Regions from separate parts of the Pseudoglutamicibacter cumminsii genome, predicted to be linked through region 2. Evidence: riboswitches for the same ligand, from Rfam matches in the RefSeq annotation. Region 2 holds a riboswitch; the other holds the start of a gene.
What was found. Region 2 has a riboswitch for thiamine pyrophosphate ahead of JOD50_RS03065 (thiamine ABC transporter substrate-binding protein). Riboswitches for the same ligand answer to the same signal wherever they lie in the genome.
Positions count from the first base shown of each region.

Region 1: it holds a riboswitch for thiamine pyrophosphate, as region 2 does, so the genes downstream of both, JOD50_RS04230 (PfkB family carbohydrate kinase) here and JOD50_RS03065 (thiamine ABC transporter substrate-binding protein) in region 2, are expected to answer to the same signal.

Region 1 covers NZ_JAFBCO010000001.1:909,608-917,899, reverse strand. The annotation lists gene JOD50_RS04255 (flavin reductase family protein) at 1-75, shown strand, start outside; gene JOD50_RS04250 (PepSY domain-containing protein) at 180-848, shown strand; gene JOD50_RS04245 (thiamine phosphate synthase) at 897-1,574, opposite strand; gene thiM (hydroxyethylthiazole kinase) at 1,555-2,442, opposite strand; gene JOD50_RS04235 (MFS transporter) at 2,439-3,710, opposite strand; gene JOD50_RS04230 (PfkB family carbohydrate kinase) at 3,839-4,864, opposite strand; TPP riboswitch at 4,870-4,965, opposite strand; gene dnaB (replicative DNA helicase) at 5,512-6,915, shown strand; gene JOD50_RS10600 (EamA family transporter) at 6,936-8,018, opposite strand; gene JOD50_RS04215 (hypothetical protein) at 8,149-8,292, shown strand, end outside.
Region 2 covers NZ_JAFBCO010000001.1:664,233-672,524, forward strand. The annotation lists gene JOD50_RS03040 (bifunctional copper resistance protein CopD/cytochrome c oxidase assembly protein) at 1-521, opposite strand, end outside; gene JOD50_RS03045 (HU family DNA-binding protein) at 720-998, opposite strand; gene rpsN (30S ribosomal protein S14) at 1,332-1,637, opposite strand; gene rpmG (50S ribosomal protein L33) at 1,641-1,808, opposite strand; gene rpmB (50S ribosomal protein L28) at 1,808-2,044, opposite strand; TPP riboswitch at 2,463-2,568, shown strand; gene JOD50_RS03065 (thiamine ABC transporter substrate-binding protein) at 2,619-3,653, shown strand; gene JOD50_RS03070 (ABC transporter permease) at 3,695-5,449, shown strand; gene JOD50_RS03075 (ABC transporter ATP-binding protein) at 5,453-6,178, shown strand; gene JOD50_RS03080 (L-serine ammonia-lyase) at 6,188-7,594, opposite strand; gene gcvH (glycine cleavage system protein GcvH) at 7,719-8,099, opposite strand; gene gcvT (glycine cleavage system aminomethyltransferase GcvT) at 8,148-8,292, opposite strand, start outside.

The sequences.
Region 1 (8,292 bases), 250 kb from region 2:
GAACCGATCGTGCTGCACGGCAAGACGTTCCACGACCTCGCGCAGGTGCGAGACCGCGAACTCGTGACGGCGTAACGGCCTGGAGCCCGGTGTCACATGCTTGAGCGGAACACCTAAATAGGCTTATAGCTTAGAAATAATCAGTGAAATCCCCTTTCACATATGCATAGGCTTAAGCCATGGAGAAGAAACATTTAGCCCTCACGTCCGTAGCTGCCCTCGCGCTGGCTTTGTCCGCATGTGGCACTCCAGCGGAGGACAACAACTCCTCCAACGAGAGCGAAACTCAGCAGACTCAGGAAGCCACGCAGAACACTGAGTCTGAAGACATGGCATCGCAAGACACCAGCGATGACATGGACGATTCTGACGACGCTGACGACAATAATGACAACAACGACGCCGCGGCCCCAACCAAGGGTGGCAGCAAGGACAACGCTCTCAAGGCGATCGACACCGCTGAAAAAGAAATCGGCGGCAAGGTCGTTGACCTCGACTGGGATGACGACAAGAGCGGCTGGGAAGTAGAAGTCTACGAGGGCGGCAAGATCCACGAAATTAAGATCGCTGCCGACGGTTCCAAGATCATCGAACGCGACGACGTCGAAAACGCAGATGCCGACGACCGCCGTGAATACGACGCGATCAAGACCGACATCCGCAAGGCGATCGAAACCGCCCTCAAGGACACCCCAGGCTCCCTCGATGACGTCAGCGTTGTCGAGGAACAAGGCCAGATCATGTGGAACGTTGAGATCTACCCAGAGGGCGGCGGCTCCGATGTAGACATCTACATCGACGTCAAGAGTGGCGTCAAGAACGGCAAGATCCTCAAACGCGACAGCTAAACACGCGCAACCTCGCCACGTAGCGAGGACACGATGAGCTAAACACGGTTACCTGGCCGCAATGGCATCGAATGCGGACAGCACCCGGCGGACATCCCGCTGAGGGTCACGCGAACGAGCCAAAGCGCGCACCAACGCGACTCCGGCAACACCAGTGGAAGCCAACGCGGCAGCGTCCTCAGGATGCACATCGCCGATAGCAACCACAGGCACTCGGGAAGCTGCGACAAGCCGAGGATAACCGTCAACACCTATCGGGGAACGACCCGAATCCTTCGTGGGGGTGGGCCTGAAAGGGCCTGCCCCCACATACGTTAAAAGCTCCGACCACTCGTTGGCCTGCTCAACGAGTTCAAGTGTGCCCGTAGTCAGCCCGACGACAGCATCCGAACCCAACAGCGCACGAACATCCGGCACCGGAAGATCATCCTGGCCCACATGCACACCATGCACGTGAGCGCCCCGCCGCATCGCCGCAGCGGCGACCTCAACCGAATCATCCACCACCACACGAGTTGCCGGATTGGCGGCCTCAACCGCCTGAGCCACCGTTAGCGTCGCCTCGAGTAGCTCCCGCGCGGGCACGTCCTTAACCCGAACCTGCACGATGCCCGCCCCAGCCGCCGCACACTGCGCGGCTAACGCGGGAACGGAACGGTCGAAACCAGCCGTGACCATATAACAGCGCACGTCAACAGGTGCCGCGCTATCGGGTGAAAAGGTCATGCTCGGCACCTCCCACGCGGTACAAGGCGTCCAACAATGCGACCCGGAACGAGCCCGGGCCACCGCGCGGAGGCGAAGCAGCTTCGGCGGTACCGGTCGCCCCCGCGGAGACCTCCGCCGCGGCAATCTCAGCGGCACGGGCCAGCCACGCGCTCGCACCCACCGCGGCAACCCACGCATCCACGCCAGCGCCCACGCACGCCGCAATCAACGCGCCATGCAAACAGCCCGTGCCCGTCACCTGAGTCAACAACCTGTCGCCGCCGGCCACCTCGCAGAACGCGCCATCCTCAGCCATAACCACATCCGCGGCACCCGACACCACAACCACAGCACCCACACGCCGAGCAAGCTGCGAGGCCCACGCACGCACCACATCGGACGCCACAGGCCCCGCATCAGCACCCCGGCCAGTGAAGCCAGCGCCACTGAACCGCGCATCGCCATCCACAACACCCGCTAGCGCCACAATCTCAGAAGCATTGCCGCGAATCACATGCGGAGCGGAACCGCCGGGCCGCAACAACTCACCCGCCAGCCGCGTACGCACCGGGGCCAACCCCACCGCCGTGGGATCCAAAACCCACGGCACATCATGCCGCCGGGCAGCCGCAACAGACGCCGGAATGCCACGCGCCCCGGCCTCGCTCAAGGTCCCCAGATTCACCAGCAACGCATCGGAATGCGCGGTCATCGTGGGAGCCTCCGCAGGCGTCTCCGTCATCAACGGCCGGGCACCCGCAGCCAACAAGCCATCAGCGACCATGCTCAAAGACACCGCGGCACTCATGCAATGCACCAACGGAACCCGGCCGCGCACCGCATCCACACACGCGGCCATGTGTTCGCGCGTATCCACAAGACTCACCTCGGCAACTCCTCACTCGAACGCTGCGCAGGACCCAACGCCGCGCCCATACCCACCAAAAGCGCACCCACACACAACACGGCAACCACGGAAACCTGCGCACCCACCACACCGGACACGACAGGCAACCACAGCGGATACAGCATCGGCAGAATCAACGAAAACGAGTACGCAACCCCATAGCCCGTCGAACGAACCCGAGCCGGAAACGCCTCAGAAATGTACGCGGCAACAGGGCCATACGCAGAAACCGTCGCAACCTGAGCCACCGCAGCCCACGCGGCCGCAGCACCAAACGAGGACGCAGAGACAGCACACCACCACGCGGCAACACCCACAGTCCCGGCAAGCAACGCCCACGCCATAAAGAACCGGCGGCGACCCAGCCGGGTTGAGACGTGGCCCAGCACCGCCATCGCAACAGCCTGCGCAACCGAGGCCACGCCCATCGCCAACGCGATGGCGCCGGCATCCAAGCCAGCAGTGGCAGCCGTAGCGGAACCGCTAGCGGTGTTGGAAGCAGAAGATGCGCCGGAACCAACATGCGCGGGCAAGATCAAGACCGTTGCGACCGTCATGCACCACAAGCCCGAAAGCAGAACAAAGATCTGCCAGAAACGGCCAGCGAACGGTCCAGCCACGACGTCGACGACGCGTCCGGCCCCATGATGCACTGCACGTTGAGCATGGTTGCCGATATGGCCGGGTGCAGAATCCTCAACATAGAAACGGTAAAAGACGTACATCCCGAGCGAAGCTAACGCAGCGAAAGCGAACAAAACCCGCCAACCCCACACCGCATACGCATCCGTGCCCAACCAAGACAACATCATCGCAGTAGCGAACGCGATTGAAGCTTGAGCCCACGGCGCCATCGACAAAATGAGCCCCGAAAACCAGCCCCGCAAACGGGGAGGAGACCATTCCATCGCCAGCGGGATCGCGGCTGAATACTCACCCGCGATGAAAACCCCGCCCACGAACCGGGCAGCCACCACGGCAACGAACGTCCACACACCCCACACCTGGTGGGTCGGAACCAGCGCGATCGCGGCTGCGCACACCGCCGTGCCTACAAGCGCGAGCCTCGTGGCGCGGGTTCGCCCCCACTTATCAGAAATGCGACCGAACACCAGCCCACCCACGGGCCTGCCGAGCAACATCGCGATCACGACGGCAGCGCCTGCGCCGGCACCGGTTGTAGCGCTCGCCGCGGGACCGGCCAGAACTTCGAGGGCAGGAGCGAGCGCGATGACCGGCAGAAACATGTGGATGTTATCCACCCAGTTACCGACGACCCCCGCCTGGAGAGCGGCCTTCGCACGCGGTGGGAACTTTCTGTTTGGGCGTGAATGCGCGGGGTGCGGCAGTCTGGTATTCGCTTGTGCTTGGTAAGTCACTTCGAGCCGCCGCCCTCGCAAGCGCCAGAGCTATGCTGGAGCGGGCCGGGAGGCGCAGGCGCCTCCGGTTGCGGCATGTGCGGCTGGGGCATGGCGGCGCGGACGTGATGGAAATGATCCACGGGACCTGCCAGGGGCTGGCCACGTGTGAGCGTGACATCGAGGCGCTCGCCGTGAGAAATCGCGTGGTGCAGCCAATCACTGGCCCATGCGAGTGCTTGGGCAGGAGCATCTCCCGCAGCTAGTCTCGTGGTGAGCGCAGACGCGAGCGCACATCCCGTGCCCTGGGTTGCCGAGGAGTCAACGCGTTGGGTGTGTATCGCGATGGGTTCGGCGCCGGACTCGATCCAGTAGTTTGTGGTCTGCTCAGAATCCAGGTGGCCGGTCTTAGCGATCACAACATTCCCGTGCCGCTCGGCCCACGCGCGTGCCTGGTTGCACACGTCGGCGTGGTTCTCGCCGCGGGTCGAACCGGTCAGTTCCGCTAGCTCGAGGGCGTTCGGGGTTACGACGTCCGCGGCAGCGCAGAGCGCCGCAACTTCAGGGAATGCTTCAGGCGCAATCAGGGCGGTTCCGCTGCTTGAGATCATGACCGGATCGACCACGATCAGCTGTGGTTTCGCTTCGCTGAGCCATTCAGCCACAGCCTGGACGTTTGCCGCGGTGCCGAGCATTCCGATTTTGACCGCATCGATGCGCGCATGTTCCGCGATGGCATCGAGTTGTGCACGTACCACGGTTGGGCTCATATGTTCGATGTGGGTCACACGCGAGCTATTCTGCGCCAGCACCGCGGTGGTCACGGGGAGGGCATAGCCGCCAGCGGCATGAATGCTTTTGATATCGGCGGCTGAACCAGCGCCGCCGGTCGGATCTGTTCCGGCGATCGTGACGACGCATGGAACAGTGCCGACGCACGGGACGGTGTCGCCGTATGGAACAGTGTCGTCGCTCGGGGCGGTGTTTCGGTGAGACGCGCGCTGGGCGCCGGGGGTCGATGCGCCGGCAGAAAGTGGGCGCACGGAGGCATGCATTGTGGGGACATCCCTTCGCTAGTGCGAACTAGATCAGGTTCAACGGGTGTGATCTCAGCACCTCAGTGGGTGCACCCCGTGTCGGGAGAACACTATGCCACAGATTCCCGGTGCGGAGCGCGTCGGAGTCGTGGGCGAGGTTGGCAAGGGAGTCAGCATTCGGACCGCGTCGATGCTGTGGTCGCTATAGTCAACGAGCTCGCGGCTGACACATTGCGTGCACTTGTGCCAAACCTTCAACCTCTACTTGGGTGAGTCTGTGGGTAAGTCCCACAAACCTGTGGATAACTTTCATTTTTGGGTGTGTACCGCGTGGATATCCGTCTTGTCAACATGAGAGTTGAGCTTGAAGGTTGGGGAAAAGTTTTTAGCGGAATTGTTTGGTCCACAAGCAAAAACCGCGGAATCATACGGAAGTTTGGGCATCATAGGTGAGAAACTCCCATACTTATCCCCAAGTTATCCACAGAAGTGGTGGATATCCACCGGTGTGTTCCACAATTGTCCACACATGATCCCCAAGGCCTGTGGATAACCTGGCTTGTCATGGAGGTTTTTCGCCTTACACTGGCGTGAAGGCGGTACCTACTCGGAGCAGGGCCAAGCTAGTGGCTGAGGTGGGCTGGAGGAGCACAGTGGATCAATACAGCGATTCCCAATACAACGATGCAGGTGCGTCATCTGCAGGCGGCTCGGCGCTTTCGGAGCGCGTCCCACCTCAGGACCTCGCAGCGGAACAGTCCGTCTTGGGTGGCATGTTGCTCTCCCAAGACGCGATCGCTGACTGCGTTGAGATCCTCCGCTCATCGGACTTCTACAAGCCAGCGCACTCAACCATCTTTGACGCCATCACGGATCTCTACGGCCGCGGTGAGCCAGCTGACGCCGTGACGGTTTCGAGCTACCTCACCAAAAACGGGGAACTCAACCGGGCCGGCGGCGCGGCGTATATCCACGAGGTCATCCAGTCCGTCCCAACCGCCGCGAACGCGAGCTTCTACGCAGAGATTGTGAGGGAGCGCGCGATCCTGCGCCGCCTCGTCTATGCGGGTGACCGCATCACCCAGATGGCCTACGCCGCCGACGGCGAGGTCGACGCGATCGTCAACGATGCGCAAGCCGAAGTCATGCAGGTCGCTGAACGCAGGACCGCCGAAGACTACGTCGTGCTTTCAGACATCATGGAGCACACAGTCGATGAGATCGAGGCGGCGGGACAGAAATCGGGCGACGAAATCACGGGCGTGCCGTCGGGTTTCTATGAGCTCGACGAACTGACCCAGGGCTTCCAGGGCGGCCAGATGATCGTTGTCGCGGCGCGCCCAGCGGTCGGTAAGTCGACCTTCGCACTCGACATCGCGCGTTCCGCCGCGATCAAGAACAACATGACGACCGTGTTCTTCTCGCTTGAAATGGGCCGTTCCGAAATCGCGATGCGCTTGCTTTCAGCTGAGACCGCCATCGGGCTCCAGAACATCCGCAAGGGCGACATGCAGGACAGCGACTGGGCCAAGGTCGCCCGCACCCTGCCCGAGCTCAACAGTGCACCGTTCTTCATTGACGATTCACCGAACATGACGCTCATGGAGATCCGCGCGAAGTGCCGCCGCCTCAAGCAGCAGCACAACCTCAAGCTCGTGGTGCTCGACTACCTGCAGCTCATGTCCTCGGGTAAGCGCGTTGAATCGCGTCAGCAGGAAGTCGCTGAGTTCTCGCGTGCGTTGAAGCTTCTGGCTAAGGAGCTTGAGGTCCCAGTGATCGCGCTGTCCCAGCTCAACCGTGGCTCAGAGCAGCGCACCGACAAGCGCCCCCAGGTGTCCGATCTGCGTGAATCCGGTTCGATTGAGCAGGACGCGGACATGGTCATCCTGCTGCACCGCGAAGACATCTACGACAAGGAATCGCCGCGAGCCGGTGAGGCCGATGTGATTGTCGCGAAGCACAGAAACGGTCCAACGAAGACGATCGTGGTCGCGTTCCAGGGCCACTACTCCCGTTTCAGCAACATGGCCTACGAATCCAGCGACGCCGGAATCTAGATTCGTTAGCCGAGGCGCGGTTAGCGCGGCGTGACCTCACGACGAGGCGGCCGCTTGGTCTTCACGTTGGCGCCCGTTGTGTGGGCTTTCGCGGTTTTCTTCCGAGGCTTCTTGAGCTTGGGACGCCACTTGACGCGGCGGCGAGGCTCGATGCCTGGCATCTTCTTCGCAAGAGCCGAAGGGCCGCGTGGGCGCTCGCCGAGTTTGATGAACACCACGCCGGCGAGGATCGCAGCGCCACCCACGAACTGGACCACCGCGAGTGTCTCACCCAAAAGCCACCACGCGACCAACGCGGCGAACAGAACCTCGGTCAGGTTCACGAACGAGCCGACACCCGCGCCCATGAGCCGCAAGCCCACCACGCCAAGAACGTACGCGGCGACCGTGAAAACAATGATGATGGCGTGGGCGAGGAACCACGGCGCGTTCCACTGACCTAGCGCAGCAGCATCCGTGCTCGCTTTCCAAGGAAGCAAACCGAGCGCCACAAACGGGACAGTGCCGATGGCGCCGACCGAGAAACCCAGCCCAGTGAGCGCAGTCGACGGGATCTTGACCGAATCGTTCGCCGAAATCAAGAAGTACACTGCCAGGCACACCGCCGAGGCCAAGCCCATGATGACGCCTAGCGCATCCAGCGCATCGGAACCTTCACGGATCACAGCACCCACATCGAGCACTGCAACCAAACCGATCATCGAGATCGCAAGCCCAAAGAATGTCAACCCGGAAGGGCGGGCCTTGGTGCGAGCCCACAGCCAAAACACGATCATCATGGGCGCGGTCATCTCAAGCAGGATCGCGACCGTCACGTTGAGGCGTTCAACAGCAACGAAATAGGTCGCCTGAACGCCCGTCATCGAAAACAGGCCGAACGCGACAATAAGCCGCCAGTGCGCACGGACTTCGCCCCATTTGCCGCGCAACTGAATCAACGTGGGGAACAGGAGGACGAGTGCGCAACCAGTGAGCCTCACCAGCGTCACCGAGCCGGGTGACCAGCCGGAACCATACAGCGCTTTCCCCACGGGTCCAGGAAGGGCGAACGCGAAAGATGACGCCAAAGCGAAGACGAAACCAACAAGGAATTTTGGTTGCACAAACACCTCCTAGTTATCGAGCGAATCTATGAATCAGCCTAGGAGAAAATGCCCGATACCCTAGAAATCAGAGCAAAATTACGCAAGGCTAGTGTCTCACTAGAACCCATCTATATGTAGGGACTTGAACATGTTTAACAAGACGAAGACCGCACGACGCACAGTTGCAATGATGGCCGTGGCGCCACTGCTCGCAGTCTCGCTTGTGGGTTGCGGCAATAAGAACGGCGGCGAGGAGCCGAGCCCGGAGCCTTCGCAGTCGTCTCAGCAGCCG
Region 2 (8,292 bases):
ATGCCGTTGGTGAACGACGTGTCCGCGGTGACCGGTAATGCTGCGGCGTCGGAGTAGCTGAGCACGAGCGTCGCCATCGCGGCGAACGTCCACACGATCGCGGCGACCGACCCAACGAGGATGAGCCGGTTGAAAGCCTTCGTGAATTCCCCGCCGTCCGTGGATCCGGCGGGACGAGTGGTCCGTTTCGGCCGGGTTGTGCGCGGGATGATTGCGCACAGGAAGATGAGGCTCCCGAGAGTCATTGAGAAGCTGGCGTCGTGCACCCAGCGTGCGATCGGCAGACCGTAGCGGGTCACGACGCCGGGGTCGCCTAGCAGCACGGACAGCGCAGTTCCGGAGTAGGCTAGCGCGATGAACAGGGTGATGAGCCCGATGGGGATGGCACCCCACGTGAGCGCGTGTGCAACGCGAGGGTTGTCAGCAGCTAGCCCGGCGTCGCGCGCGGAGGGGGCATCATGTTTTCCGCGGGCGGGCTTGCCTGACGCACGCTTGGACGTTGCAACCTGCGACTGCGACATGGACGCCTTTCTGGGGCTCTATCTTTCAGGGACTCTGTTCTACCGCGAACTTTGTTCACATGGAGTTCGGCGAGCGAAGCTCATCAGAACCAGTTTAGGCGGTGCCTGCGCTATGGCTGAAAGCGGAGTCGTTAAGAGGAAACCCGCTACAACCATTGTGGTTGTAGCGGGTTCTTCGCTCAGCTTTCGCTGAAAGACTTACTTCTTGGAAACAGCAGCCTTCAGCTTGGAGCCAGCGGAGAGCTTGACGGAGTGGCCAGCTGGGATCTGGATGGTCTCGCCGGTCTGTGGGTTGCGGCCCTGGCGTGCTGCACGGTCGGTGCGCTCGAAAGCCATCCAGCCTGGGATGGAGACCTTGTTGCCCTGGGAGATCTGCTCGGTCACGGTCTGGAAGAGCGCATCCAGTACGTCGTTAACCGTGGTCTGGGTCTGGCCGGTGTTGTTAGCGATTGCGCTGACAAGCTCGCTGCGGTTCATTACTTGTCCTCCTGGACTCGGATAGTCCCCAACCAGTCGGGATGAGGATTGCCCCAGTTTTCGGGGCCTGGATAAGAAACTAACAGGTTTTGGCAGGTTTTCGCGCGTTTTAGGACGAATTTTCCGCCCTGAGTGAGAATTTACCCAGTTTTTCGCCAGATTTGGGGGTTTTCGCGGGTTCCTGGGCGGCTCAAACGCGGGGTTTCCCGCTTAAACGCGAACGTCCCGGAACCGTGCTGAATCATGTTCAGCTGGGCTGAAACTCTGTTCAGCTGATTCCGGGACGTTCGGTGAAGCTATGTGTTCCTCAGCGTGCTGAGGTACAACCAGCGATTACCAGGACGACTTGGTGATGCCTGGCAGCTCGCCCTTGTGAGCCATTTCGCGGAAGCGTACGCGGGAGATACCAAACTTCTGGAATGTACCGCGTGGGCGGCCGTCGATGGAGTCACGGTTGCGAACGCGAACTGGGGAAGCGTCACGTGGAAGCTTCTGCAGGCCGACGCGTGCTGCCTCGCGGGCTTCGTCGGATGCGTTCGGGTCGATCAGGGTCTTCTTGAGCTCGGCGCGGCGCTCGGCGTAGCGAGCCACGATCACCTTGCGCTGCTCGTTCTTGGCGATCTTAGACTTCTTAGCCATGCTTTACCGCTCCTCACGGAAATCGACGTGCTTGCGAACCACTGGATCGTACTTCTTGAGTACGATGCGGTCCGGGTTGTTGCGGCGGTTCTTACGGGTTACGTAGGTGTAACCAGTGCCAGCCGTGGACTTGAGCTTAATGATTGGGCGAACATCCTGTGCCTTAGCCATCAGAACTTCTCTCCCTTCGCCTTAAGCTCAGCGACGACAGCTTCGATGCCGCGTGCGTCGATCGTCTTGATGCCCTTGGTGGACAGATTCAGGGTGATCGTCCGGCCGAGGGACGGTACGTAGTACCGCTTCTTCTGAATGTTCAGGTCCCACCGACGCTTGGTGCGGCGGTGCGAGTGCGAGATGCTGTGTCCGAATCCGGGCACTGCACCGGTCACCTGGCAACGCTGTGCCATGTTCACTCCTCCAGTGTTGGTCAGTTGTGCTGCGGTCCCTTGCCGTCTGGCTGTGGTGTTGGCTCACCTGGAGTCAGGTGTGCGCAGCCGTTGACGCTGCGAGGTCCCGCTACCCAGTTGGGGACACCGTGCTTACAACGCTGGAGGGCCTAAAGCAGCTGGGTGAGATCCAGCCAGTGGTTGACCATCAGACAGGTTTCAAACAACGGTGGTCCGGGTGAGGCGTGGGCATTTTTCCCTACCCACTGTTCACCTTCTCTTCCGTGTGACGGGCTGTTGGGGCACGCGAAATTAACGCGTGGCAACAGAACGCCTATCTATCTTAGACAATCCCGCACATCAGGAGCAAATTATGGTAAGCGACATTAGCCACATCTGCACCGACTCTGTGTCGCATCGAGATCTTAGCTAGGCTTATACACATCGACAGGGGAGCGCTACCGAGCGCTGAGAGTGCCGGTCGCGGCAGACCCTCGAACCTGATCCGGTTAGTACCGGTGTAGGAAGTTCGAATGACTCTCGTGGGCGCACACGGGCCACCCCCTTCATGACATGGAAGGTTGATGTGGGAAATATGCGTAAGAATCCTTTGCTGGCGGCCACTGCGGCGCTCTCGATCGTTGGTTTGTCGCTGACCGGCTGCTCGATTGCGGCTCAGAAGGATAACGAGGATTCGAAAGACAAGACGGTCACGATCATCACGCATGATTCGTTTGAGCTGACCAAGGAACAGATCAAGAAGTTCGAATCTGAGTCCGGCTACAAGCTCAAGACGACCTCCCCTGGTGACGCGTCCTCCGTCGTCAACCAGCTGTTACTTGCTGAGGGTAAGGCAGCCGCCGATGGTTTCTACGGCGTCGACAACCTCCAGGCTGGCGCGCTGACCAAGAAGGGTGTCGTTGAGGACTACGTCCCGGAGAACCTGCCGGAGGCCGCGAAGAAGCTGACCAACAGTGACGCACTAACCCCAATCGATCAGGGTCAGGTGTGTATCAACGCTGACGCCGAGTGGTTCAAGAAAAACAAGGTTGACCTGCCGAAGACCACCGAGGATCTCACCAAGCCTGAGTACGCCAAGCTCTTGGTCGCTCAGGACCCGGCGCAGTCCTCCCCTGGTTTCGCGTTCATGGTTGCCACGATGCACCAGACCAGCGACTGGAAGAAGGCCTGGGAAGACATGCTGGCTGGCGGAACCAAGGTTGTGGCATCGTGGTCGAACGCTTACAACACTGATTTCTCGGGTTCCGAGGGTAAGGGTAAGTACCCGTTGGTTGTTTCGTACTCTTCCTCCCCTGCCTATGAGGGCGGCAAGACCGTGAACATCGACGCGACCTGCATCGATCAGGTCGAGTACGCGGGCGTGCTCAAGGGCGCTAAGAACCCTGAGGGCGCGAAGGCTTTCGTGGACTTCATGCTCAGCGATGAGATGCAGAACGCGATCCCTGAGCAGATGTACATGTACCCAGTGAATCCCGATGCGAAGCTTCCGGAAGAGTGGGCAACTCACGCGCCGCTGTCGAAGACTTCCGTAACCCCTGATCCGTCTGAGATCGCTGAGAAGCGCGACGAGTGGATCAAGGAGTTCCGCGCGATCGCTGAGAAGAAATAGCGCAGGGAAGAACTAATTCAGAGAAGAACTAAGTCCGACAAGTGACACTCGAGCAGAACCGCCTTCGGGGCAAGCTGGCACGCAAGCGCCGCATCGTGACCATCCTGTGGTCTGTTGCGGCGCTCGCGCTGCCTGCGATCTTCCTCGCGTACTTCTTTGTGTGGCCGGTCGCGGCGATGATCGGCCGCGGCGTGACGCCGCACGAAGGCGTTGAGGGCACCTGGTGGGGGCCGTTGCTCGAGGTTGTGCTGGCTGAGCGCACGTGGCGGCTGATCGCACAGACGCTCGGCCTAGCTTTGGGTGGAACGATCGGGTCGATCGCGTTGGGGCTTTTCGGGGCCCACATCCTTTCGACCCGCTCGTTCCCCGGCCGCGGCGTGATCCGGGCGATCGCGACCATCCCGTTTGTTTTGCCGACCGTCGTGGTGGGTGTCGCGTTCCGCGCGCTTCTCGCCGAGAACGGGCCGCTCGGGTTCTTGGGACTGGATCAGTCGATGACGGCGGTCATCCTCGCGATGATCTTCTTCAACTTCTCGGTTGTTGTCCGCCAAGTCGGTGCGGTGTGGGCTGATCTGGATCCGCGCCAAGCCGAGGCGGCGCGAACGCTAGGTGCGAGCCGCTTCCGGGCGTTCTGGACCGTGACACTTCCGGCCTTGAAGCCGTCGATCTGGTCCGCGGCCTCGCTCATTTTCTTGTATTGCTCGACGGCGTACGGTCTCATGATGACGCTCGGGAAGCCAGGGTTCGGAACCCTTGAAACCGAGATCTACATCCAAACCAAGACGTTCCTGGACCTACCGCAAGCCGCGGCCCTGTCGATTCTGCAGCTCGTGATCGTGATCGCCTCACTCGCGGTTTCGCAGCGCGCGCGTTCTAAGTCAGAGACGGCGCTGCGGCTCTCGCAGCCGCGCTTGCGGCCGTTGGCTCGCCGCGACTGGTTCCCTGCGGTGGTGACGTTCGCGACGGTCGGTTCGCTCATCATCGCGCCACTGTTCGCACTCGTGCTGCGCTCGTTCTCTACCCCGCACGGCTGGAGCCTCAACAACTACAAGCTCTTGGCCACTAGTTCGGGCGCAGGCTTCGGCGGCGGCGCGACCCCGCTGGAGACGCTGCGGAACTCGCTGCTGACCGCATCGGACGCCATGTGGATCACCTTGATCGCCGGGCTTCCGTTGGCGTGGTGGCTCTCCCGCCACGCACGCACCCCCGCGTTCGGTCGGGCACAGAAGATCGTGGACGCGGCCGTGATGTTGCCGGTCGGCGTCTCGGGTGTCACGATCGGCTTCGGCTTCATCGTGTCGCTGCAGATCGCGTTCCCGGACCTCGCGCGTTCAGGAACGCTCGTGCCGTTCGCTCAAGCGGTAGTCGCGTTGCCGGTTGTGGTGCGCATGATCATCCCGATCCTTCGTTCGGTTGACCCTAAACTCCGGGAGGCCGCCGCAACCTTGGGTGCGAGCCCGCTACGGGTCGCGTTGACGGTCGATGGGCCGATGGTCGCGCGCGGCATCGGATTCGCCGCGGGATTGTCGTTTGCGATCGCGCTCGGTGAGTTCGGCGCGACGAGCTTCCTCGCTTCCCCCGACTTCCAGACCCTGCCGGTCACAATCGTTCGGCTCATGGGCCGCCCCGGCGCCGACAACTACGGCATGGGCATGGCGGCCTCCGTGATCTTGGCCCTGGTCGCGGCTACCGCGATGGGCCTGTGCGAATGGCTTGCCGAACGCTCAACCCGCGCCGCGAAACTCGCTTCGACGTCCGCACGACGCGGTGCTGTTACCGCAACTCAGGAGGACTAACCTATGGCTACTACTTCCTATGCACTCGAAGTGCGCGATGTGGATGTCACCTACCCTGACGGAACTGTTGCGGTGCGTGGGGTCAGCGTGGGCGTTGAGCCGGGTTCGGTCTTGAGCCTTTTGGGGGCCTCGGGTTCGGGTAAGTCCACGCTTCTGCGTGGCATCGCGGGTCTCGAAGACGTAACTGCTGGCCAGATCCTGCTCGATGGCGAGGATATCGCCGAGGTCCCGGTGCACCGCCGAAACATCGGGATGGTCTTCCAGGATGGCCAGCTTTTCCCGCACCGCAATGTCGGCCGCAACATTAGCTACGGCCTCGAGATGGCCGGAGTCCCGAAAGAACAGCGCAAAGAGCAGGTTGACAAGATGCTGTCACTTATTGATTTGGACGGCTACGCCGAACGCCCCATCCGTTCGCTCTCCGGCGGCCAGGCTCAACGCGTCGCGCTTGCCCGCACACTCGCCCCGGAGCCTAAAGTCGTGCTCCTCGACGAGCCGTTTTCCGCTCTCGACCGCGGCCTGCGTGCAACGCTCGCGCCACAAGTGCGAGACATCCTCGCCAGCACCAACACGACCGCCGTCCACGTGACCCACGACCACACCGAAGCCCGAGCGATCGCAACCCACGTGGCGATCCTCGACCACGGCAAACTCATCGCCCACGGAACCTGGGACGAAATCGACGCGGCAGCGGCAACCGACCCGCGCATCGAACGCCTGCTCGGCTAGCCCGGCGGCTCAGCACTCGACGACGTTCACGGCCAAGCCGCCGCGAGCCGTCTCCTTGTACTTATCGAGCATGTCCTGGCCGGTGTCCCACATCGTCTTGATGACCTCGTCGAGGCTCACCTTCTGAGTGCCGTCGCCCATCATCGCCATGCGGGCAGCGTTCACGGCCTTGGTAGCGGCGAGCGCGTTCCGCTCGATGCACGGAATCTGAACCAGGCCGCCGATAGGGTCACACGTCAGGCCAAGGTTGTGCTCCATCGCGATCTCAGCGGCGACCTCAACCTGCCACGGTTCACCACCCAGCACCTCGGCAAGGCCTGCCGCCGCCATCGACGACGCGGAACCGACCTCACCCTGGCAGCCGACCTCAGCGCCCGAAATCGAGGCCTGCTTCTTGTACAGGTTTCCGATCGCGGCCGCTGTGAGCAGGTAACGGCGCACCTGCTCCGCAATGACCTCAAGGGCCTGGTCGCGGCACGCCCGCGCATAGTGGGTCACGTAGAACCCGACCGCCGGGATGATGCCCGCGGCACCGTTGGTTGGAGCGGTGACGATGCGGCCGCCCGAAGCGTTCTCCTCGTTCACGGCCAGAGCCGCGAGGTTGACCCATTCCTGCCAGTACTCGAACGAGCGGTCCGTGTCGCGTTCGTACAGTTCCTTGTGCCAACGCGGGGCACGGCGCGAAACGTTCAAGCCGCCCGGCAAGACGCCCGTGCGCTTGATCGCGGAATCCTTGCAGTCCTCCATGACCTGCCACAAGTGATCGATACCGTCCAGGACCTCCTGACGGTCACGGATCGCTTCCTCGTTCGCTAACGCGACTTCCCAGATCGCGAGGTCGTTGTCCTTGCACTGTTGTAGGAGCTCCGCTCCCGTATCGAACGGGTACGGGACGTCGACGTCCACGTGGGAGGCCGCGTCCTCGTCGCCTTCTCGCTCGATGAAGCCACCACCGATCGAGAAATACGTCTCCTCAGCGATCACGCCACCCGCCGACTCAAGGGCTGCGATCTTCAAACCATTCGTGTGGCGCGGCAGGACGGTGAGCGGCCGCTGCGTCATGTCCTCAACACCGAAGGCGAGCTCAACAGTCTCAACGCCGTCCAGCGCGGAACCCACCGCGAGCTTCTCGCCGCGCTCCCACGCGGCGTACCGAGCCTCAGCTTCCTCAGGCAAAACCGTCTCCGGGGCATAACCCTCAAGCCCCAGCAGCAACGCCGTGAATGTGCCATGACCCTTACCCGTGGCGGCAAGCGATCCATACACATCGACCCGCAAGCCAGCCAGACGGCTGTATGCCGAAGGGTTAGCGGCAAGACGCTGCACGAAGTCCCGGCCAGCACGCAACGGCCCCACCGTGTGAGAGCTCGAAGGCCCCAAACCAACAGAGAAAAGATCAAAAATACTCAGGTACATGTGTACTCCTAGAGACAGCACGGCACGCCCGCCGTGAAGGTGGGCGTGCCGTGAAGGTTATGTGTCCCTGTGACGAGGCGCCCTGCCTGGCCCCGTCACCACGGAAAACGCGTCAAACGACGCTTTAGACGAGGTTGCCGCCATTCGCGGAAGCGTAATCCTCAGCGGAGAGCAGCTCGCCCTCCGAGGTCACCTCAACGGTGAAGAGCCAGGCCTCGCCGTAAGGGTCCGAGTTCAACAAAGCAGGATCATCGATCACAGCCTGGTTGATCTCAACGATCGTGCCGCTCACTGGCGCGTACAGGTCGGAAACCGACTTGGTCGACTCGACCTCGCCGCACGTCTCGCCTGCGGTTACCTCGCCACCAACCTCAGGCAGGTCAACGTAGACGACATCACCCAGGGCGTCAGCAGCAACCTGAGAAATACCGACCTTCACCGGGTTCGAATCATCGACCCACTCGTGCTCAGCCGAGTAACGGAGGTTCTTCTTAACATCGGACATGGTCTCTCCTTGATGTTCAGGCCCCGAACAGGCCTCTCTTGTGTGACTTTAGTTGGAACGACGATAAAACGGGAGTGGCACCACAGTAAATCCGAGCATCTTGCCTCGGATATCGACGGCCAGCTCGGTGCCTTCTTCAGCGTGGGCAACGTCAACCATCGCCAACGCAACCGGATAACCCAGCGTCGGGGAA